Linked DNA regions of Alkaliphilus metalliredigens QYMF. The protein of the gene in region 1 binds, or shares a complex with, the protein of each later gene. Links are inferred from orthologs where the notes say so. Each region holds a gene or a part of one and is shown in the gene's direction. Other genes may lie near its edges.

Region 1 (11,510 bases):
CACTTAACAAAAAGCCTATATAATCACTCATTTGATATATGAGTTAAAAAGTGATATCCTTTTTATAGAAAATTTTATTAGTTCTTAAAATTTTGAAATACACCAACAGGGAGGAATTAACAGATGCATTTATTAATTGCAATCATCAACAACCCAGATTACGTAATAGATATATTAGATGAGTTCTATAAAGTTGACGTTAGAGGAGCAACAGTAATGGACAGTAAGGGAATGGCACATATTATAGCTGATCATATCCCGTTTTTTGCCCGCTTTGCCGAATTTGGAAAGGATCCTTCATTCAATAAGACAATTTTTGTCGTTATTGATTCTGATGAATCCCGGAAAAAAGCAATAGACGCCATAGAAAGAATTGTTGGAGACTTAAACAAGCCAGATACCGGCATTGTGATGACAATCCCCATCGATTTTTGTAAAGGCCTGGTTAAAACAGAGGGGGATGAGTTACTACGATGAATATCTCTTTAGCGATTGGCATTGTTTTTCTAGCAGGAGCTGCGGGGGGAAAACTGGCCCGTTACGTGAAGCTTCCATCGGTAACAGGTAATCTATTAGCGGGAATTCTTGTGGGTCCTTCTGTTATGGGCTTAGTTAGCGTAGAAGAAATGTATCAGCTTGCACCAATCAATGAACTGGCATTGGGTGTGATTGCACTTTCCATTGGGGCTGAGCTCCATTGGGGAACAATGCGCAAGTTAGCCAAAGATGCAGCCAAGGTTTTTATGGTAGAGGCCCTTCTTACCTTAGTCCTTGTATTTGGATCTCTATATCTATTTGGTTTGCCTTTTCGATACGCCCTCATCTTTGGGGTAATTAGTATTGCTACAGCTCCAGGAGCTATTATTGCATGTATAAGGGAAACCCCCTCTAAGGGAGACTTCAGCAGGGTACTCTTATCAGTAGTCGCAATGGATAATTTATTTTCTATTACGCTCTTTGGTATTATCATTAGTTTTATGCAGGTCGGGCTGGCTGCTACTGATACAGGGAATACACCGGCCATTGTAATGGCTTCACGGGATATAGGGATTGCTTTACTGTTAGGAATAGGCGCTGGTGTATTTTTGGTAGCCACATCCCACAAGGCTAAAAGTGATACACGCATTTTAGTTTCCGTTCTAGGAGTGATTTTAGTAACAGTAGGATTATCCAACCAGTGGGGGACACCTGCTTTACTGGCTGCAATTACAGCTGGTACCGTCTATATCAATTTTTCTGGAAAACCACAGCGAATTAGTCGATCGCTTATGAATGTTGAGGATCCCATTTTATTGGTTTTTCTTACCTTAGCAGGTGCAAAACTGGATTTATCAGTTCTGCCGGCTGTAGGACAAATTGGTTTGGTATATATCGGAGCACGTTTTGTTGCCAAACTGGTGGGGAGTCGTGTGGGAACAGCATTAACAAAGTTTCCCATGAGTTGGAAGCGCAATTTAGGTAGAGCCCTAACTCCCCAAGCTGGCGTGGCCATTGGTTTAGCAATCATCGCTGAACAAAAATCTATCTTTGCACCGGATACAATTATGCCCGTTGTTCTTACAGCAGTAGTGGTTTTTGAACTCATTGGACCAATACTTGTACGTAAAGCATTGTGCGATGTGGATGAAGCTTGATGAAATGTTAAAGGATAGAAAACGTAACGCAAAGAAATTTGGCACTTGTTTCAATTTGTTTAAAACATGGTTTAGGGAAAGATACAATTCTCCTTAAGCCATGTTTTCATTTTTGAAGAAAGATGTCCTTCTTTTTAAAGTGAAATATACCACACATGAATTCCCTTTTGGCATAATAAACATATAATAATAACCAGTAAGTGTTCAATCATAGAAAGGATGGTGAAGACCCTTATTACCCGTAGGGGGACATATGCGGAAAGCTTTTATTCTTGATACCAGTGTTTTGCTTCATGATCCAAGAAGTATCTATTCCTTCGGAGATAATCTTGTGGTTTTACCAGCTGTGGTAATAGAAGAAATTGATAAAAAGAAGAACAACCAAGATCTGATAGGAAGAAATGCCAGAGAGGTGGCAAGGGAGCTAGATAAGCTCAGGGAAAAGGGAACATTGAGCCAGGGTATTCAAATAGAAAATGGTGGTTATATTAAAGTAGAATTAAATCACCGTAGTCTAGCTAAAGTAAGAGCATTTTTTAATGAAATTAACAATGATAATCGTATTTTAGCAGTTGCGTTGAATTTACAGCTGGAGAAAACAGAAAAGGATGGCGAGGTCGTTTTAGTGAGCAAAGATGCCATCATGCGAATTAAAGCGGATGCATTGGAAATCAGTAGCCAAGATTATTTACACGATAAAATTCACTTAAATGAAGAAATCTACCATGGATATGAGGAATTATGGGTTGAGGGTGAGCTCATTGACACATTTTACAAGAGAGGATACGTTATGGTAGAGGAGCTTCAGAAGGCACTTAATGGATATGCATTAAGCTACAATGAATTTATCCTATTAAAAGATCGACAGGGCACAGGCAAATCAGCTATTGGAAAACTCAAGAAAGAACATCATAGGGTAGTGGGATTAAGTTTTGGGGAAGGGAGCTACTGGGGAATCAAAGGAAGAAATTTAGAACAAAGAATGGCACTAGAAGCATTATTAGATGATGATGTTTCAATGGTTACCTTAACAGGAAAGGCTGGAACAGGAAAAACATTACTATCCTTAACAGCGGGTCTTTACAAAACCAACGATGAAAAGCGTTATCAAAAATTACTGATTACGAAGCCTGTTATTCCAGTAGGAAGAGACATTGGTTTTCTACCAGGAGATAAGGACCAAAAACTAAGACCTTGGGTGCAACCGATTTATGACAACCTAGAGTTAATTTTGGGGACAAAGGCACTTTCTAGTATAGGAGATACCATTGTGGCAATGAATCGCATTGAAATCGAAGCCCTAACCTATATCCGTGGAAGAAGTGTACCCAATCAATTTATTGTGATTGATGAGGCACAAAATTTGACAAAACATGAAATTAAAACCATCATCACCAGGGTGGGGGAAGGAAGTAAAATTGTATTAATGGGAGACACGGAACAGATTGATCATCCATACTTAGATGAACAGTGTAATGGACTAACATATGTGATAAACCGGTTCAGAGATCAATCAGTATCGGCCCACATTCATTTTAAAAAGGTGGAGAGATCTACCTTAGCTCAACTAGGAGCAGAAATCCTATAGGAGGCAGTATAAATAGGAATAAAATGGATAACCTAATAGATAATAAAAAAGATCTAGGGGGGAAATTCCATAATGAAAGAGCAAAGCTCTATTGAAACAAATGAAACAAATGGAACAAAGAAAGAGAAGGCTGTGAAGAATGTGGTCTCGGTTTTAGAGAACTTGTATAATAAGATCGGTAATTACCAGGAGCCTGAAATAGACGAAGAACAAGCATTTATTCAACAAGTTCTCAATGCCCACGAAGAATGGAAAAATGCCGAGGGATTCTTCCATAATGTATCAGATCCTGACTTAGTAGACCATGCAATTTACAAGCTAGAAGCTGCCAAAACCAGATATATATATTTATTAAAAAAAGCAAAAGAAGAAGGCGTTCGGGTTAATTTTCACTAAGCTTGTCATATTGGCTAACTGAACATGATATAATATAAGGAGTAGATGAACTACTCCTTATATTATGTACTTAAACACTTGAAATTTAAAACAAAGGCCGTTTTAAATTTCAAGTGTGCCATGAGTCCATACGATAGCACCGGACGAATTTTATTGTTTAGGAAATAGTTCTTTCTAGAGCAGTAAATAGTATTGCATAGACTACTATTTAATTGAAGTGAGGGAATGTGTATGGGATTTGAATTAAGTGTGATACTGGCGTATGCCATCGGATTGATTTTATTATATGTTGTGGGTTGGATACTTCTCATTCCAATTAAATGGCTGGTAAAGCTGATTTGGAATGGTATTATTGGTGGAATTATGCTATTGATGCTTAATTTCATAGGTGGTTTTTGGGGGATTTATTTAGCCATCAACCCTGTTACAGCTTTAATCACTGGATTATTAGGCGTTCCTGGGGTCATTCTGTTATTAATATTGAAATATATCGTATAGGAAGATAAGTTCTGATTCTGTAAAAATAGAGATACTCTCCTAATGGAAAATGAGGTATAATAGACTAGAATTCCATATTTATATTCAAAATTTGAGTACATTATATTCTTTTAGGAGGATTCGTATGAATATTGGTCTTAGGACCTTGAAAACAGGATTAGCAGTTACACTAACACTTTTTGTTTACTATCTTTTAGGAATGGATGATCCTTTTTTTGCAGCTGTTGCTGCAATTATTGTCATGCAACCTACGGTTTCAGATTCTTGGAAAATGGGTTTCAATAGAATGCTAGGAACCTTAATTGGTGCAATGATTGGCCTTGCCTTTGTTTTAATAGCCCCAGGAAATCCAATTGTTGCAGGAGTAGGCATTATTGTACTCATTATGATTATGAATAAATTAAACTGGAAAGCGTCCACTTCCATTGCAACCATTGGATTCATTGCCATTTTTCTCAATACAGAGGGAGGGCATATCGCTTATACCTTACATCGTTTATTTGATACATTTGTGGGCATTAGTATTGGAGTGGTTGTCAATTACTTTATTTACCCTCCTACCTATGATACAATAGCCATCGATAAGATGCGTAATGTATGTAAAGACCTTTGGGAATGCAATTTATTAACATTAGAAATTCTTTTAGAAGAAAGGCAAGAAGACATTAAGTATTTAGAAACAAGGATGAATGAAATAGAAGGAGAGTTGCAGGAATCAGACAACTTGCTACAATTACAGGTTAAAGAAGAACGAATAAGGGTGTACGGAGACTTTAAGTGTAATGAATTAATGATTACTTTCAAGCTGGTTAAAGAAATCTATCAGCACATACAAAATATTCATGTTGCCTGTAAAAGAGGACTAAAGCTGCATATGATTGAGGACATTGCTGAAGATGTTCAGAAGATAAAAGCTTCATTAGAAGTGGTCCAAGGAATTGAAAAGGAAGTATTGAATCACCAAAAAAATATAGACCTAACGCTTATTATTGAAGAAATAAGGAAGGTCAAAACACAGCTAAAAACAAATACTAAAATCAATGAATACCCTGCGGAAGAAGTTGTGCGAATGATCGTATTTTTATATAATCTTGAAGAGGCTTTATCTAAGTTAAATATTATAACAGCGTACTAACACATAAGCACTGGAGTATTCCTGTGCTTATTTATCAATTAAAGGGTGATATGAAGGAGGAAAAACCTAGTTAAAATCGAATATAGTAATGATGACCTATTAACTAGGATGGAATAGGGGGAAATAGGATGTTGGATTTTCAAAAAAAGAATGTGGATATTGGACGTAATCTAAAAATGATAGAATTTTTAAAGTGTGAGCTATTGAGTAGCATTGCCCTTGTATTTGAGGGGTTATTAAAAGGAGTTAAGGGGGCACAAGATTCAGTACTAGAAGGATTAGCCAATATTATTTTAGTGACTTATTCACTAGGAAAAAGATTAGGAATTGATTATCAAATAATTGATAAAAAAGTACAGGACAAGGTAAAAATTCATATTATAGAGGAACATCATCTTGAAAAGTGGTATGGCGAATTATCCAGTCTCAATCAACATTTAAAGGGACGTGAAAAATAGTTCTTAGGAGTGATGAAGTGTGAACAATGTAACAAGTAAAAAGGCCTTAATTGAATCAGCCCTTATTGCATCAATTACTGCTTTCTTTGGAATTGTAGGAGTCTATATTCCAGTTTTATCAGTATTACTGGTGTTATTACCAGTTCCATTTATGGTCTTAGCCGTAAGACATAGTACAAGATACGCTGCTTTATCTTTACTATTAACAAGCCTTTTAATTGGATTTTTAACAAGTCTATTATATCCATTGTTTATACTGTTATTAGTGGGGCCACTGGCATTGTTGATGGGATACTACATCAAAAGAAACAGAGAGCCATTTCAAGTGATGGCTTTGGGGAGTGGCGCCTCAATCATATCGATTTTTATAGCCATCCAGATTATTTCATTAGTCAGTGGATTTAATGTAATGAGTCAGGTGAACCTCATGTTGCCTGAAGTGCTAGAACATCAAATGGATATGCTGAGAGAAATGAACTTTAGCAGAGTGGCTATTACAGAAGCCTTCAATTACATGGTCATGATTTTACCAGGGCTTATGATGATTCAAGTATTTATAGGTGCATTTATTAATTATTACTTAACGATTTCCATACTGAGGAGATTTCGAGTTGAAACCTATGAGCTTCCTAGCTTTAGTCACTTCAAGCTGCCGCACAATATTGTACTTGGAACCTTCATTATTTTTGTTTTAAGCTTATTAACCACCTATATAGAGGGAATCTATCACACCAGTTTAATTGCTAATGTGACACTACTTTTTGTGTTTATCTTTTTTTTACAGGGGATCTCATTTGTAAGCTACCTCATTAAAAAAACCCGAATCAATAGAACCGTAAGAATTATCATAATCGTATTGATCGTCTTAATCAGTCCATTGTTAACAGTGGTTTCTATCATGGGTGTGATAGATGCTATGTTAGACATTAGAAAACTTAGGAAATCTTAATATTTATGTAAATTACTTTAGGAGGCAATCTAATGGGAACTATGCGAAATACAAAATTTTTTAAATTGCTCGTTCCAGATACGCGGATCTATATGATCATTATTTCTCTTTTAATCATTATTATCTCTATTTATAATCATGTAATTGGAATTATTGGTGTTTTCTTTTTAGCATATCTACTCTACTATAATCTTAAGATAACCAATATCCGTCGTGAGGAGTGGACACAGTATATTGAAGGCATTTCATCGGATATTGATTCAGCTACAAAGTATGCAATATTGAATCTACCTATTCCCTTAACCATTGTAGAATTTGATGGAACAATTACGTGGTATAATCCAAAATTTATAGAAGTAACAAATAAAAAGGATTTACTTGAAAAGGACATACAAGATGTGATTCCAAATTTTAATCTAAGAGAAATTTTAAATGAACAGCAAGAACAGGTGCAACAGGTGAATATAAATGGGAGGCACTTCGAGGTGCTTTATAATATTGTAAAATTATCCAAAAATCATGCTTCAAATTATATTATTATGCTTTACTGGCTAGAAGTCACAGAGTATGAAGGACTCAAGAAAAAGTATGAAGAAGAAAAGCCCATTGTTGGTTTGTTTCAGATAGATAACTTTGATGAAGTTATGCAGAGTACGGAGGAGATGAACAGGCCTTTAATTGCTGCTGAAATTGAGCATCGTCTCAATATATGGGTCAATAGATTAGGTGGGTTTATCCGCAAGTACTCAAAGGATAAGTTTGTTGTGGTTTTTCAAAAACAGCATTTAGAGAAGCTAGAAGTGAAGAAGTTTGATATATTAGATGAAATGAGAGAGATTAACTTAGGCAACAAAATACCCATCACCCTAAGTGTTGGAATTGGTGCAGAAGGGAAAATACCATTAGAAACCTGCGATTTTGCCAATGCAGCAAAGAATTTAGCCCTTGGACGGGGTGGAGACCAAGTCGCCTTAAAACGAAGTGATAAAATAAGCTTCTATGGAGGAAAGACAAAGGCTGTAGAAAAGAGAACGAAAGTGAAGGCTCGGGTCATAGCCCATGCATTAAAGCAGTTAATTGAGCAATCAGATAACGTGTTTGTTATGGGACACAAAGGCTCCGATCTAGATGCATTAGGGGCAGCTGTTGGGATTTATCGTGCATCTAAGAATAGAGATAAAGAAGCATATATCGTATTGAATGGTTCTAATCCTTCTATTGATGGGTTAACAGCAAGATTATATGAAAAGGAAGAGTACCGTAATAATATCATTACATGTGAAGAAGCCAAAACAAAGATTCAGCCAAGCTCTTTATTGATCGTTGTCGACACCCATCGTCCTAACTTTACCGAATGTCCTGAGCTGCTAGAGATATCAGAAAAGATCGTGGTGATCGATCATCATAGAAGAGGAACCGAATTTATTGAGGAGACGGTATTAAACTATCAAGAAACATATGCTTCCTCAACCTGTGAATTGGTTACAGAGGTACTTTATTATATGGATGATAAAGTAAACATTGAACCCTTAGAAGCAGAGGCATTGTTAGCTGGAATTGCTGTGGATACAAAGAATTTCACCTTTAAAACAGGGGTAAGGACCTTTGAAGCAGCTTCATTACTAAGACGTGCTGGCGCCGACACAATATCTGTAAAGCAGTTATTTCAGGATGATCTTGAAACCATCATCGCTCGAGCTGAAATTGTGAAACGAGCTAGGGTGATTAATGAGACAATTGCCATCTCTACCTGTGAAGAGCCTATTGAGAGTGTGCAATTGGTTAGTGCACAAGCAGCAGACGAACTTTTAGGCGTTAGGGGAATTACGGCCTCCTTTGTATTAGGTAAAAAAGATGATACAATGATTTTTATAAGTGGTCGCTCTATGGGAGCCATTAATGTACAAGTCATTTTAGAAAAGCTAGGAGGAGGAGGTCACTTAACTGTGGCTGGAGCCCAGCTAGAAAATTGTACCATGGAAGAGGCTGAAAAGGTATTAAAAGAAACAATTAATGCGTATTTGGAGGAGGGTGAAGAAGAATGAAAGTGATCTTATTAAAGGATGTAAAAGGATTAGGAGACAAAGGTGATGTTGTTAATGCCAGTGATGGATATGCAAGAAACTTCTTACTTCCTAAAAAAGTAGCAAAGGAAGCAACGGAAGGGAGTCTTCAAACATTAAAGGAGCAAAAAACTGCTCAGAAAATGAAGAAGGATCAAGAGGTAGATAAAGCTAAAGAACTAGCCGAACGATTAAGTAAGGTTGATGTCAACATCAAGGCGAAGGCAGGAGAGGGTGGCAGACTTTTTGGTTCAGTCACATCTAAGGATGTGATAGAGAAGCTGCAAAAACAAGAAGGAATTAAGCTAGATAAGAGAAAGTTACTTTTGGATGAACCAATTCGAGAGCTTGGATCAAAATGGATTGACATTAAATTGCATTCCGGAGTAGTGGGTAAAATAAAAGTAACCGTTACAGAAGAAGCATAAAAGCTGGAGGATTCCTCCAGTTTTTTTTATAAAAATACTTGAGATTTTTAATAAAGAGGGGTTAAAAAATTATGGTATAATAAATGAAGGATTAATGTAACGGAAAGAATATAAAATCCAAGATTTTGAATAGGGCGCATCTTTAAAAAGTAGAGTGTTAAAGTTATAGGAGGGTTCTTGTGGAAGTAATGAGTTCACTAAACAAAATACCACCCCATAGTATAGAAGCAGAGCAATCAGTACTAGGATCTATGCTATTGGATCGAGAGGCGATTATTATTGCCTTAGAAGTCATTCATGGAGAAGACTTTTATAAAGAAGCACACCGAGAAGTTTTTGAATCTGTCTATGATTTATTTAATCGAAATGAACCTGTAGATTTAGTTACGTTAACGGAAGAGTTAAAAAAAAGGGGAACACTAGATGCCATAGGGGGAATTACTTATCTAACAAGCCTTGCCTCGGGCGTTCCCATTACAACCAATGTACGATACTATGCAGAGATTGTGGAAAGAAAAGCAACCCTTAGGAGGGTCATTAAATCATCTGAGGAAATCATACATCTTGGATATAGCAGCGATGTGGAAGTATTACAAGTCATAGAACAGGCTCAAAAGAGCATATATGATATTTCTCAAAATCGTTCTTCGGAGGGGTTCACCCCAGCAAGAGAAATTTTATCTGATACATTTGATCGAATTGAACAACTATATGAGAACAAGAAGGGCATTACAGGAATGACCACAGGGTTTCTTGATTTAAATACAAAACTAGGCGGCTTTCATAAAACAGATCTCATTCTAGTTGCCGCAAGACCTGCCATGGGAAAATCTGCCTTTGCACTAAACTTAGCACAAAATGCAGCAACAATGGATAATGCATCAGTTGCTGTCTTTAGTCTGGAGATGTCCAAGGAACAGCTGATGCTTAGAATGCTAGCATCAGAATCCATGGTGGATTTAAATAAAATTAAAAATGGAAACCTAAATGAAGAAGAATGGTCTAAGATTGCCCAGGCAATGGTGCCTCTCTCCGTAGCAAATCTATATTTCGACGATACACCGGGTATTAGCATCATGGAAATGAGATCTAAATGTAGAAGATTAAAAATGGAAAAAGGATTAGACCTTGTGGTAATTGACTACTTACAGTTAATGCAAGGAGACGGAAGAATCGAAAGTAGACAACAAGAAATTTCTGCAATTTCAAGGGGATTAAAAATACTGGCAAAGGAACTAGACTGTCCAGTCATCGCACTATCCCAGCTATCACGTGCGCCTGAGCTTCGAGCAGATCATCGACCCATCCTATCTGACTTGAGAGAATCGGGAGCCATTGAGCAGGATGCAGATTTAGTTATGTTTTTATATCGTGATGAATACTATTTTCCAGACAGTGAAAAGAAAAATATAGGAGAAGTGATCATTGCAAAGCACCGTAATGGTGAAACTGGAAATATTGAGTTAATCTGGTTGGGACAATTTCAAAAGTTCCTTGATTTTGAAAAGTATCGCCAAAATTAAGAGGATAGGTAGTGGAGGATAAAGATGATTATCGCAAGGGGAAGAAATACCTATATGATGAAACTACAACGCAAACATGTTGATTCAATGCAGGAGTGGGGCAAACATCAGGAGCCTTTGTTTTATGGATACAATTTTCCCAAAATGAATAGGCAAGAGCGCAATTATTGGTATCAAATCAAAGCTTTTTCCTTTAGTAAGCGTTGCTACGCGATCTTTAATTTAGAGGGACAGCTAGTGGGTTATATTGCATTGAGAGATATTAAATGGTTTCGAAAAGTCGGTGAGCTAGGGATTGTATTTGATCCAGACCAAATCAACAAGGGTTATGGTAGTGATAGTTTAAATACTTTTTTAATCTATTATTTTGAAGTACTAAAAATGAAAAAATTAAACCTAAAGGTATCTTACTTCAACAAACGTGCCCAAAGATGTTATGAAAAATGTGGATTTAAGATTGTGACAGTTAAACTTGAAGAATTTGAGGATCAAAGATTACCAATCTTTCAAGAGGAGTTGTATTTACCTTATCGAGAGTTGTTTAAACTAGATAAAGGATTGATTAAGTGTCAATTTATCCACATGATGATGACAAAAGAAATGTATAAAAAGAATAAGTTATCCACACTATCAACAGAACACCTGTGCATATAGTGGTGTAAGCTGTGGAAAAAGATCAACTTTAGGGTTTTATTTATAGAATAAAGAGATTAGGATAAAATTAAGAGAACTTCAATTCACAGGAAGCTTTTTAATTTAACCGTGAAGAAAAATATAAAACAGGGAAGTTATCGTAAGATATATTGATAAAATTGATTAAAAATGGTAATATTATAGA
Region 2 (11,441 bases), 1.9 Mb from region 1 along the record:
CCTGCACCAACAAATAGTGGAAGAGCACTCCATAAAGTCAATGCACCGGTATATATAGCAAACCATAATAGGTATTTTTCTGTTTTTTTGTGGAGATAAAGGGAGAGTCCATATATAGACATTAAAAAGGTTGTTCCAAGGCTGAAAGCAAATACCATATTGAAGGTTGAAAGTGCAGTTTCAGCACTAGATGTAGTAGTTACATATATAGGAGTATTATAAGGATTTATACTTGTGTTAAAGACAACTCTGATTTTGTTATCTATAAACCAATCGGAGTTAAGTAATAGTCTTGAAAAGAATGAAGATTCCTTTAAAACAGTACCATTGATTAAAACGTCCGATGGCAATTTTCCATAGATAAGTTCCAATTGTTGATTTTCATTTTTTCTAACTAGGTCAAAGTAATAGGTATTCGTTTTTGAATCCCAGTGATAATTTGCAAGTGAATATATGCTGTTTTCTCTCTTATCAGATAATGTGTCACCGTTTTTTAAAGCACCAAAACTATTATTTATTGTTACGCCTATAAAGAAAGTTAAACTGGATATTATTAGAAATACAAGTATTGCTTTAAAATAATCTCTTTTCATATACATTCCCCTTTTTATTTCCTTAGTCATAATTATATATCTATTACGTCTGTCAAGATAGTCTGAATATCTGATTATGGTATAATTAAAAATGCGGAGAATTGCTACCCTTATCGTCGAATTTACGAAGAAATAGCCAGGGGGATGAAAGGAATGTTGAAAGTGCCTCAACAAAAGTATATCAAATATTTAATGTAAAGATTTAAGCATATCTGAACTTAAAGAGTACCTATGCATTTTCCAGTTGCAAAACACTGAATATCCTTGTGGAAATAGTAAAAATTGAGGTAATATTGATTTAAGGGGTGAAATTATATGATAAAGGTTCTTTTAGTTGAAGATGATACGTTAGTAGCAAAGATAATCCTCTACTACCTTGAACAAGCTGAGACATATGAAGTTATTTGGGCCAAAACAGGTAGCGAAGCCTATGCAAATGCAAGAGATAAATTTGATGTGATACTCCTTGATATTTTGCTGCCAGATGTTAATGGTCTTGACCTTTGTTCTAGGTTGACAGAGTGGCATGATTGTCCTATTATTTTTATTTCATGTCTTGACTGCAGTGATACAATTGTTCAAGCTTTAGAGAGGGGAGGCGACGATTTTATAGTAAAGCCTTTTGATAATAAAATTTTGGAGGCACGAATAAAAGCAAATCTGCGAAGAGCGAATAAATCACCCAATAAAGCTAATAATATTTTAGCTTGTACCGGTTTTAAATTAGATGCAAATCGTCATATTGTTGTAAAGAACGAAGGTGAATTAAAACTCTCTTCTACTGAATTTAAGATATTGTCATTTTTAATGCAGAATCCAGGGCAATATTATACCCCTAAAGAATTATATTATAAAATCTGGGGAGCAAAAAGCTATGGGGATCCACGAACTGTGATCGTTCATATACATAATATTAGAAATAAAATTGAAGAAGATGTGAACAATCCTAGATTTTTAAAAATGGAGTGGGGACAAGGATATTACTTTGACCCTAAGGGAAAAGCTAATTGAGTTAAATATGAAATAAAATATCATACATATTCAGGGGGAGAGAAAATTTAACTTCCCTATTATGAGGAAACTACAAATTAAAAAGATATTAATTTAAACAGAATAAATGTTAAGATTTCTTAATCCCTAAAAATGCTGATTGCGCATGATAAGGGATTTTTTTATGCATTAGACGGTATAGTTGCTTATTAATGGTAATATTTTCTTTTTGAAGTCAAAAATCACTATAAAATCTTAATAACTATTTAATCAATAAGTTGCTTTAAGTATGTTAAAATTTAATCGAAGTCAAGAAAAAAAGGAAAGGAAGTGCTTCGATGTGAAATCTTCAATCAATCTGGGATTAATGAGGTTTTTATTGACGCATATCTCGTGTGTAAAAAGTAACATTGTATGAAATCGAGGTTTAGTTTATGGCCTAGTTTGTGAAAAAAAATATCTTGGTTAATCATAAACGACAAGAATAAATAAAGCCCTCGAAGTTTTCAAGAGATTACTAATTTAAGATCGGAGGAGAAAAAATGAAAAAACTTATTTCATTACTTGTTTGTATTTGCATGATTACTTTTATATTTGTGGGGTGTACCACGGAGGAGCCAGTTGTACTGATTAACGACAGCTTTGAAGGTACTGCTGCTGGTATGCAAGGACCAATGACTGTAAGGATTACTGTTGAAGACAGTAAAATCACAGATATTGAGTTTACAGAGAACTCTGAAACTGAAAGTGTTGTAAGAGTAGCCCTTGAACGTATACCAAATCAGATAATTGAAAACCAAAGTTTATCTGTAGATATTGTAACAGGCGCAACTTTGACTAGTTTTGCTATTATTAATGCAGTTACTAATGCTGCTAGAGAAGCTGGCCTAGATGTTGATGCTCTAAAGGAAAATAAGGTAGTTGTTACACCAAAGGATCCTGAAACATGGGATACAGATGTCCTTGTAATGGGTGGGGGAGGCGCTGGTCTTACTGCAGCAATTAGTGCAGCAGAGCAAGGAGCTAGCGTTACCCTTATTGAGAAGGCGTCTGTATTAGGTGGAAATACACTGTTGGCAGGTGCAGCATACAATGCAGTTGATCTTGAGGCACAGAATAACATGATATTAAGTAGAGCTCAAAAAGATACATTAGATAGTTATCTTGCCCTTAGTCCACTTGATCCAAAGCTGAAATTCGACACTTTTCCTGAATGGGAAGAAGTATTGACAGAGCTCAAGGCTGATATAAATGCATTCTATTCAAATAATATTGGAAAAACCGCCGGAGCGGACATGCCTGGTTTTGACTCTAGTGCATTACACATGTGGCATATGTATACAGGAGGACTTCGTGAGTTATTAAATGGTAGTTGGATTGCCCCAGAAGTTCACCTTGCGAGACAGTTAGCTATTAATTCTTTAGATGCTTTTCAATGGATGGGAGAAGTTGGTCTTGAAGCATCTTACGGTGCTGATGCTAAGTATGGGGATGCTCCTGGAACTGGTACAGTACTTGGTGCTATGTGGCCAAGAACTCATACTTTCATGACAGGTACTCTACGTATCCCTCAACTTGAAAAAGTTGCAAAGGATAAAGGCGTTATAATATATACTGATACTACAGGCACTGAACTTTTAGTGGATGCATCAGGCAAGGTAGTAGGTGCAAAAGCTGTCCAGGTAGATGGCACACAAATCACAATTAATACAACTAATGGAGTTGTTCTTGCAACAGGTGGATATAGCGCAGACGCGACTATGGTTAAGGACTATGATAGTTATTGGGGAGATGACCTTTCAAGTAGAACACTATCAACTAATATGGGCACTAACCAGGGCGATGGAATTGTAATGGCTCTAGAAATCGGTGCCGGTGTAACTGGCATGGAAGTTGCTCAAATGATGCCTTCTTCATCGCCTGTTAAAGGTACTATGACCGACGGTATTTGGGCTGATGCAGCAGAGCAGATCTGGATTGACGGAGAGGGCAATCGATTTGTAAATGAATATGCTGAACGTGATGTTCTTGCTAAAGCTTCACTAGCTCTTGAAGATGGTATTTTCTATATTATCTATTCAGGCAGAGGAGATATTGGAAACCCTGATGAGCAATTAAAAGGAACTGAATATAATGCACGTGTAGCAGCCATGGTTGAAGGTGGTCATGTATGGTATGGTAAAAATATCGCTGAATTAGCAGAAGCTACTAAAACTTCTGCAGCAGGTGTTGCACCTGGATTTACTGAAGAACAATTACGTAAGACAATAGAAAAATATAACAGCTATGTAGCAAATCAAAAAGATGATGACTTTCATAAGGAAAATATTGCAGGAGCCATTGATCTTGAGTATATAGAATCTAATGACGATGTTGGAATTGCCATAAGTCCAAGAAAATCATCATTGCATCATACAATGGGTGGTACTGTTATTGATGTCGAAGGTCATGTTTTAAATGGAGATGGAAAAATTATTCCTGGTTTATGGGCAGCGGGAGAAGTTACAGGTGGAATTCACGGTGGTAACAGACTTGGTGGGAATGCAATTACTGACATATTTGTTTTCGGACGCATTGCAGGAATAAATGCAGGAGCGGGAAAATAAAAATTGAATTTTTCTTATCGTTGATTAACTGAAGAATCATAAAAAATGCTGTGCGAACCGTCCCTTAGTTTAAGGGGCGGTTATATTATTTCAACACCAGTCTACAAGTTTGATTAAGGCGTCTGATTTTCTTGTTTTATGGAATTGTTTTGGAAGCACCACATTACTTGTAAAGTGCTATAACAATGTGTAACCTTGTCACATCTGTCATACAATCGTATAATTGTATGATAGGAAAGGATGTGCTCGTATGCCTGTAAATTCATTTGAAAACTATCCCATGGCTTGGAAACCAGTCTTAGATAAAACTGTTAAGCCATTATATTTAGCATTAGCAAATCAACTGGAACAGGATATTATAAATGGAAGGATACTTCCAGGAACTAAATTGCCACCCTATAGAGAATTGGCTGATTTCTTAGACATAAATGTAAGTACTGTTTCAAAGGCTTTTAAGGTGTGTATCTTAAAAGGGATATTAAGCACAACAGTGGGAAGTGGTACATTTGTTTCCTTTGATGCCTTATCCAATACATATCTACTTACTGATGGCAGACCAAAAAATATGATCGAAATGGGAGCTACTATTCCAGAGCCAGCCTCTTATGAACCCCTGATGCTACAATTAAAAAACATAGTGAGTGAATCTGACCTTATCAAATGCTTCGGCTATAGTAGACCCGGAGATGTGCTTTGGCAGAAAGACGCGGCGGTAAAACTGATAAGCAAGGGTGGTTATACTACAGATATTGAAACTATATTGTTTGCCAGCGGTGGTCAAAATGCCATCACAGCTACACTTATTGGTTTATGCCAGCAGGGAGATAGGATTGGCACTGACCCCCATACCTATTCTGGTCTAAAAACAGCCGCCAGTATGCTTGGTGTTCAATTAGTACCTATTAAAAATAAAGGGCTAGAAATGGACGAGGATGCACTAATTTATGCCTGTAAAAATGAAAATCTAAAGGGTATTTATCTGATACCAGACTACCAAAATCCAACCAGCCACACCATGTCCATTGAAGGCAGAAGAGCATTAGCTAAAATTGCGAAAGAGTACAATGTTTTTATCATAGAGGATGCTACTTACAGTCTGATGCATGAAAAGCCAGTACAGGCTGTGGCATCATTTGCACCAGAACACACAATCTATATAGCCAGTATGTCGAAAGCCATTGCTCCTGGTCTACGCTTGGCTTATGTATCAGTGCCAAAGCAGTATAAAGAACCTCTGTCCAATGCACTTTATAATATGAATATATCTGTTTCTCCACTGATGGCAGAATTAGCTGCTCGTATGATTGTGTCAAATGAAATTGATACCATTATTGATAATCACCGAAAGAACACAATTGAAAGAAATCAATTGGTTAATGATTATTTGTCTGAATTTGATTGCCGTGGTGAAGATACCTGTATTTTTCGTTGGCTAAAATTATCAAACCAAACATCAGGAGCTCATTTTGAAACCTTGGCCTTAGAGCACGGTGTTCAAGTATATGCAGCAGAACGATTTGTGGTTGGAAACAGTGATCCTGAAAAAGCAGTTCGTCTATCTATTTGTGCACCTGAAACCATAGAAGAGTTAGAAAAAGGTTTAGAAATCTTAAAACAACTATTGCGTTCCCTTAAATAAGAAGAAAAGTGTACGCCATACAATTATATAATTGTATGGCGTATTTACATGTGCTAGCATAGATTATAAGATAAATCTTTGTATGCAAAGGAGGTCGGTGCAGATAATGAAAACATTTCGTTTTGCTATTAAGCAAATAATACCTTTGTTATTTTCATATACTTTTGTCGGTATTGCATTTGGAATTCTAATACATGAGGCAGGCTATTCAGTTCTTTGGGCTTTTTTATCAGGCGTTTTCATTTATGCAGGCGCTATGCAGATTGTTATGGTTTCCCTCATAATCTCTGACGTACCGCTGCTTATGATTGCAATGATGACATTCTTCATCAATGCAAGACACATTTTCTACGGTATAGGATTTGTGGCTAAATTCCGCAAGATGGGCTGGAAGTACCCTTATATGGTTTTAACACTAACCGATGAAACCTATTCAGTTTTTTGTTCTATCGAATATCCAGAGAATATAGATGAGCAAAAAGCAGATTTCTATATTGCTCTAATATGCCATATGCTGTGGGTTTTAAGTTGTACAATGGGAGCTTTAATTGGTGAAATCCTACCCTTTGATATGACGGGAATTGAGTTTTCTGCTACCGCATTTTTTGTTGTAGTTTGTGTCAATCAATGGCATCAATTTGAATCCCACATCCCGGCTATCACAGGTTTTGCCAGTGCCATTGGATTCTATATTCTATTAGGAGCAGACTACTTTTTACTTCCTGCATTATCGGTGAGTTTAATTACACTGACCATTATGAAGGAACGTATAGACATGCAGACGGGAGGAGTGAAGTATGACAATTGATTTTGGCTCTTCTGCTGCAGTCCTTATTGTAGTTGCCTCAATAACAGGGCTCACTCGTGCTGTACCGTATCTTTTGTTTGGTGGAAAGAAAGAACTTCCCAGAATTGTTCACTACCTTGGTACTGTATTGCCTGGATCTATCATGATTATTCTAGTGATATACTGTCTAAGAAACATTGACTTGGCCGCTTTCCCCTTTGGTATGGTGGAATTACTTTCAATTGGCATTGTGATAGTTGCTCAAGTCACAAAAAAGAATACTTTTCTCAGTATCTTTCTCGGGACAGCCTGTTATATGATTTTAATTCGTATAGTGTTCTAATATGATCTAAATTTTATTGAAGAAGGTGAAGATATTTTACTGTGAATAATTACAAGAAGTGTTCCATAAAAGTAAAAAATAATGGTTGGTCTATTTTGTTAGCTACAGCACAAAGTATCATTAAAAGAAATCAGAAACATACGTAGAACCAACTAAAAGAATACTGAAAGCCTAGAAATACTTAAAATGGAGGGAAATCCCTCCATTTTTCAGTTGTTTCATTAATACAAGGGGCTTAAGTGTATAAAACAAAATATAAATGTTAAGAGTATCTAATAGAAAAAACCTTTAACTTGCAGGATTTTGGCGTTTTATAGCGTATATAATGATAAAGCATATAATAGTAGAAGAAAATTTCATAAACAAGCTAAAGAAGCATATTTATTTAATACAGGGTAGTGATTGATCAGATCATGAAGAAAGGTTGGTTTTTCTAGTGAGGAGTCCTAAAGAGGTAACAGAAGCACTTGAGGTGAGTTATCTTGCTCCAGTAGCTCAAAAGAGTAAGGAGTCAAAGGGAAGAAGAATACCAGAAACGGAATGTGATATACGGACAATCTATCAAAGAGATCGAGATCGGATTATTCACTCTAAATCCTTTAGAAAACTAAAGGGAAAAACCCAGGTATTTATTGTGAAAAATGATCTCATGAGAACACGCTTGACCCATACATTAGAAGTCAGTCAAATTGCAAGGACCATCGGTCGCGCCCTTAGGATCAATGAGGATTTAATTGAGGCCATAGCCATGGGCCATGATTTAGGACATACATGCTTCGGGCATTGCGGAGAAGAAGTACTTCATCAGCTCACGGGACATTTTAAGCATAATGAGCAGAGTCTTAGAGTGGTAGATCAGTTAGAGCGAAATGGGAAAGGGCTGAATCTAACCCTGGAGGTAAGGGATGGGATTTTAAATCATACAGGACCCAATGCGCCCATCACATTAGAAGGAAAGCTGGTAAAAATAGTGGACCGCTTAACTTATTTATGTCATGACATTCAAGATAGTATAGATGCAGGCATCTTATCAATAGACGAACTTCCTAAGGATACCTGCAGGATATTGGGAACAAGACATAGTGATCGAATCAACACATTTGTAGTTGATATGATCAACGAAACACAAAAAAAACTCCAGGAGGGTGGGGAAGTTAGGGTATATCAAAGCGACCTGGTGAAACAAGCCATGATAGAGTTGAGAACATTTATGTTCGAAAGAATCTACCGAGGAGAAATTTCTTTAATCGAAAAAAAGAAGGCAAAACTTATTGTAGAACTTTTATACCAACACTTCTCAGAAAATCCTGAAAAACTCCCAGAGGAATATCGCAATCTAATTAAAAAAGAAGGATTAATGAGAGCCGTAGCAGATTATATCGCTGGGTGCACTGACTTCTACGCAATCCAGTTATTTGAAAAGATTTTCTTACCTAAATCAAGATAAGTTTTTTAAAAAATAAGGAGGAATCGGAGAGATTCATGTCGAATAAACATCTCTAGACCTAAAATAAAGGAATTGAAACCCTTATGAAAGTAATCATTGACGGGGATGCATGTCCCGTAAAAAACATTTTATTTAACATATGTGAGCACCATGATCTGGAGCTGATTTTAGTTCACAGCATTGCCCATATGTCAAAGGGAGAACAAAAAATCGAGACCATCATCGTAGACAATGAAGCTGAGGCAGCAGATATTATGATCATGAATCGAACAAAGGCAGGTGACTTGGTAATAACAGCGGATACAGGACTAGCAGCCCTTGTGCTAGGAAAAAGGGCATTTGTTCTCAGTCCCTGGGGTCATTTTTATACCAATGACAATATTGGCAGTTTGCTAGATCGGAGATACCTTAATCGAAAAATGATGCTTCAAGGAGGACGTGTTAAGGGTCCTAAAAAGCGAAATAAAGAAGATGATCATCGCTTTCAACAGGCTTTAGAATCATTTTTAGAAAAACATTTACGCAATTCCTCCAAACAAGAAGGAGTTTAAAGATAAAAACAGAATAATGTGTAGTAGAGAAAGTAATACAATCTAATTTGATGTCAGGTGAGCATATATGGAAAAGGGTTTTCCAGAGGAATTGATCGATGAAATCAAGGCTCAAAATGAAATTACAGATGTGATTTCTCAATATATATCCTTAAAAAGAATAGGTAGCTCCAATAAAGCATTATGTCCATTTCATAATGAAAAAACGCCCTCCTTTAATGTTAGTACCGAAAAACAGTTCTATAAGTGTTTCGGCTGTGGTGAAGGAGGCGATGTCATTCAGTTTATTATGAAAATGGAGAATCTAGACTTTATGGAGGCAATTAAAATGCTGGCCCAAAGGGCAAATATTGAAATTCCAGAAAAAGATCAGTCTTTGGAAGTAGCTGAGGAAATGAAGCTTCGCAACCTTTTCTGGGAGATCAATAAAAAAGCTGCCAAGTATTATTATCACTGTCTGACCAAGGAAAAAAGTATTGCCTTGGGATACTTATCCGAAAGAGGATTGATTAGTAAGACAATCAATACCTTTGGGTTAGGATTTGCTCCCAATGAATGGCAGGGATTAATACAACATCTTACTCAAGAAGGCTATGATTTAAAAGATATTGAAAAGTGTGGATTGATTATTCCCAAAAAAGAGCAAAGTGGTTATTATGACCGCTTTAGAAATCGGATCATCTTTCCAATTTTTGATATAAGAGGTAATGTTGTTGGCTTTGGAGGTAGGGTACTAGATGACTCGTTACCTAAGTATTTGAACTCTCCAGAGACGAAGCTCTTTAATAAAAGTAGAATTTTATATGGCTTAAACATTGCTAGAAAGTATATGACAACCAGACAATTGATTTTAGTTGAGGGATATATGGATGTGATTCCCTTATATCAGCAAGGATTTAAAAATGTCGTGGCGGCCCTAGGCACATCTCTTACAAAGGAGCATGCACAAGTACTCAAACGATACTGCGACGATGTAATACTCTGTTTTGACGGTGATGAGGCGGGTATAAAAGCTACCCTAAGGAGTATAGAAATCCTTAAAAATGGTGATTTTAACATTAAAGTCATGATGATGCCAAAGGGTGTTGATCCAGACACCTATATTCAATCTAAGGGAAAAGAAGGATTTCAAAGGGCAATTAATGCTGCTCTCAATGTAGTTGATTATCAAATTATGTTGGCGAAGGAAAAGTACCCACAGGATAAAGTGGAAGGACGCGTTAACCTAGCCAGAGACATTGCCAAAATTATTAAGCAAATTAAAAGTCCAATAGAAAAAGAAGCGTACATTCAGAAAGTCTCCCAGGAAACGGGGATCAATCAAGATGCCATTGCATTAGAAGTGTATGGACATCAGAAAAAACAAAAACCGAATTCTGAGACGAAAAAGTATAGTTCAAACTACAATAGAAATAATAACAGTAAATATAAATACATAGAAGCATTACCACCTGTAGAACAAAAAGGACATACGATTATTGAAAAGCAGTTGATTAAATTCATGCTTTTAAATATAAATGCCATACCCCATTTGATGGAGAAGGTAGAGGCAGAAGATTTTACCATAGGAAAGCATCAGCTTATTGTGGAATACATCTATGAAAATCATCAAAACTTACAAGGGACCCAGCAGCTCGTAGAGCACTATCCCGATCTAAAAGAAACAATGACTGATTTACTTCACATAGAAATTCAGCATATTGATATGAATAAGGCCATTGATCAATATCTGAGAAACTTAAAAAGATATAAGCTGTTATACGAGATCAGGCAGCTACAGCAGAGGGAAAAGGACATTTTAAACAACTCAAATCTAAATAAGGAAGAGGTTGAAAAGGAATTGTTGGAAATAGGTATAGAAATTATGAAGAAAAAACTGGAGTTACAAAGGATACAGGCTTAAAGAAGGGAGGGAAACCACTTGAGTAAGACAAATAATATGAAAAAAGAATCAATCAAGAAGCTGATCGAAAAAGGCAAAAAAAGAGGAATCATTACTTATGCCGAGATTGTACATGCCCTAGAAGATATAGAGTTAGACAAGGAGCAAATCGAGGAAATCTATGAGCACTTTGCAACCCTAGGCATTGACATTGTAGGAGATAAAGAAGCAGATGATGTCGATGATGTGGATGAGGCTGAGTTAGAGGATGAGGAAGAAGTCACTGTAGCAGAAAATATAGAGGCTGACATCAACATGCTAAAAGGTGTTATCATCGATGATCCGGTTCGGATGTATCTAAAGGAAATCGGAAAAGTACCATTGCTAACAGGACCAGAGGAAATTGATTTAGCCACACGCATGGAGGCAGGGGATGAACTTGCCAAGAAGAAATTAGTGGAAGCCAATCTAAGACTGGTTGTCAGCATTGCTAAAAGATACGTTGGAAGAGGGATGCTTTTCTTAGATTTAATTCAAGAGGGAAATCTTGGTTTAATTAAGGCTGTAGAAAAATTTGATTATCGTAAAGGATATAAATTTAGT

Evidence for each region.
Region 2: the proteins of dnaB (region 1) and dnaG are in contact, whole or in part, in a crystal structure (PDB 2R6A), measured with the Geobacillus stearothermophilus proteins. The link is inferred for Alkaliphilus metalliredigens QYMF from one-to-one orthologs. Residues at the interface, in WP_033016901.1 of Geobacillus stearothermophilus: Ser13, Glu15, Ala16, Gln18, Glu91, Leu92, Asp94, Ala95, Val96, Pro97, Thr98, Ala99, Ala100, Asn101, Tyr104, Tyr105, Ile108; in WP_049624496.1 of Geobacillus stearothermophilus: Lys456, Leu457, Leu458, Pro459, Ala460, Asn463, Ala464, Leu467, Leu535, Leu536, Ile537, Ala538, Gln544, Glu545, Asp548, Tyr549, His552.

Annotation. Positions count from the first base shown.
Region 1 is NC_009633.1:4,896,739-4,908,248, reverse strand. The notes cover bases 8,537-11,504. They hold dnaB (replicative DNA helicase), read left to right. Parts: upstream 8,537-9,337; coding sequence 9,338-10,672; downstream 10,673-11,504. Other genes in these bases: AMET_RS23815 (GNAT family N-acetyltransferase), read left to right, coding at 10,697-11,326; rplI (50S ribosomal protein L9), read left to right, coding at 8,700-9,149; AMET_RS23830 (DHH family phosphoesterase), read left to right, coding at 8,537-8,703. In the rest of the region: AMET_RS26095 (hypothetical protein), read right to left, coding at 1-31; AMET_RS23870 (hypothetical protein), read left to right, coding at 124-477; AMET_RS23865 (cation:proton antiporter), read left to right, coding at 474-1,634; AMET_RS23860 (PhoH family protein), read left to right, coding at 1,888-3,222; AMET_RS23855 (DUF2508 family protein), read left to right, coding at 3,295-3,618; AMET_RS23850 (pro-sigmaK processing inhibitor BofA family protein), read left to right, coding at 3,850-4,116; AMET_RS24670 (FUSC family protein), read left to right, coding at 4,241-5,251; AMET_RS23840 (MazG-like family protein), read left to right, coding at 5,380-5,709; AMET_RS23835 (DUF2232 domain-containing protein), read left to right, coding at 5,729-6,658; more of AMET_RS23830, read left to right, coding at 6,691-8,536. UniProt on the Escherichia coli protein: The main replicative DNA helicase, it participates in initiation and elongation during chromosome replication. Travels ahead of the DNA replisome, separating dsDNA into templates for DNA synthesis.
Region 2 is NC_009633.1:3,022,455-3,033,895, reverse strand. What follows is about bases 8,543-11,441. They hold dnaG (DNA primase), read left to right. Parts: upstream 8,543-9,023; coding sequence 9,024-10,859; downstream 10,860-11,441. Other genes in these bases: rpoD (RNA polymerase sigma factor RpoD), read left to right, coding at 10,896-11,441; AMET_RS14745 (YaiI/YqxD family protein), read left to right, coding at 8,543-8,956. Outside these bases: AMET_RS14780 (sensor histidine kinase), read right to left, coding at 1-593; AMET_RS14775 (response regulator transcription factor), read left to right, coding at 909-1,604; AMET_RS14770 (FAD-dependent oxidoreductase), read left to right, coding at 2,126-4,189; AMET_RS14765 (aminotransferase-like domain-containing protein), read left to right, coding at 4,440-5,828; AMET_RS14760 (AzlC family ABC transporter permease), read left to right, coding at 5,935-6,636; AMET_RS14755 (branched-chain amino acid transporter permease), read left to right, coding at 6,626-6,958; AMET_RS14750 (deoxyguanosinetriphosphate triphosphohydrolase), read left to right, coding at 7,395-8,405; more of AMET_RS14745, read left to right, coding at 8,489-8,542. UniProt on the Escherichia coli protein: RNA polymerase that catalyzes the synthesis of short RNA molecules used as primers for DNA polymerase during DNA replication.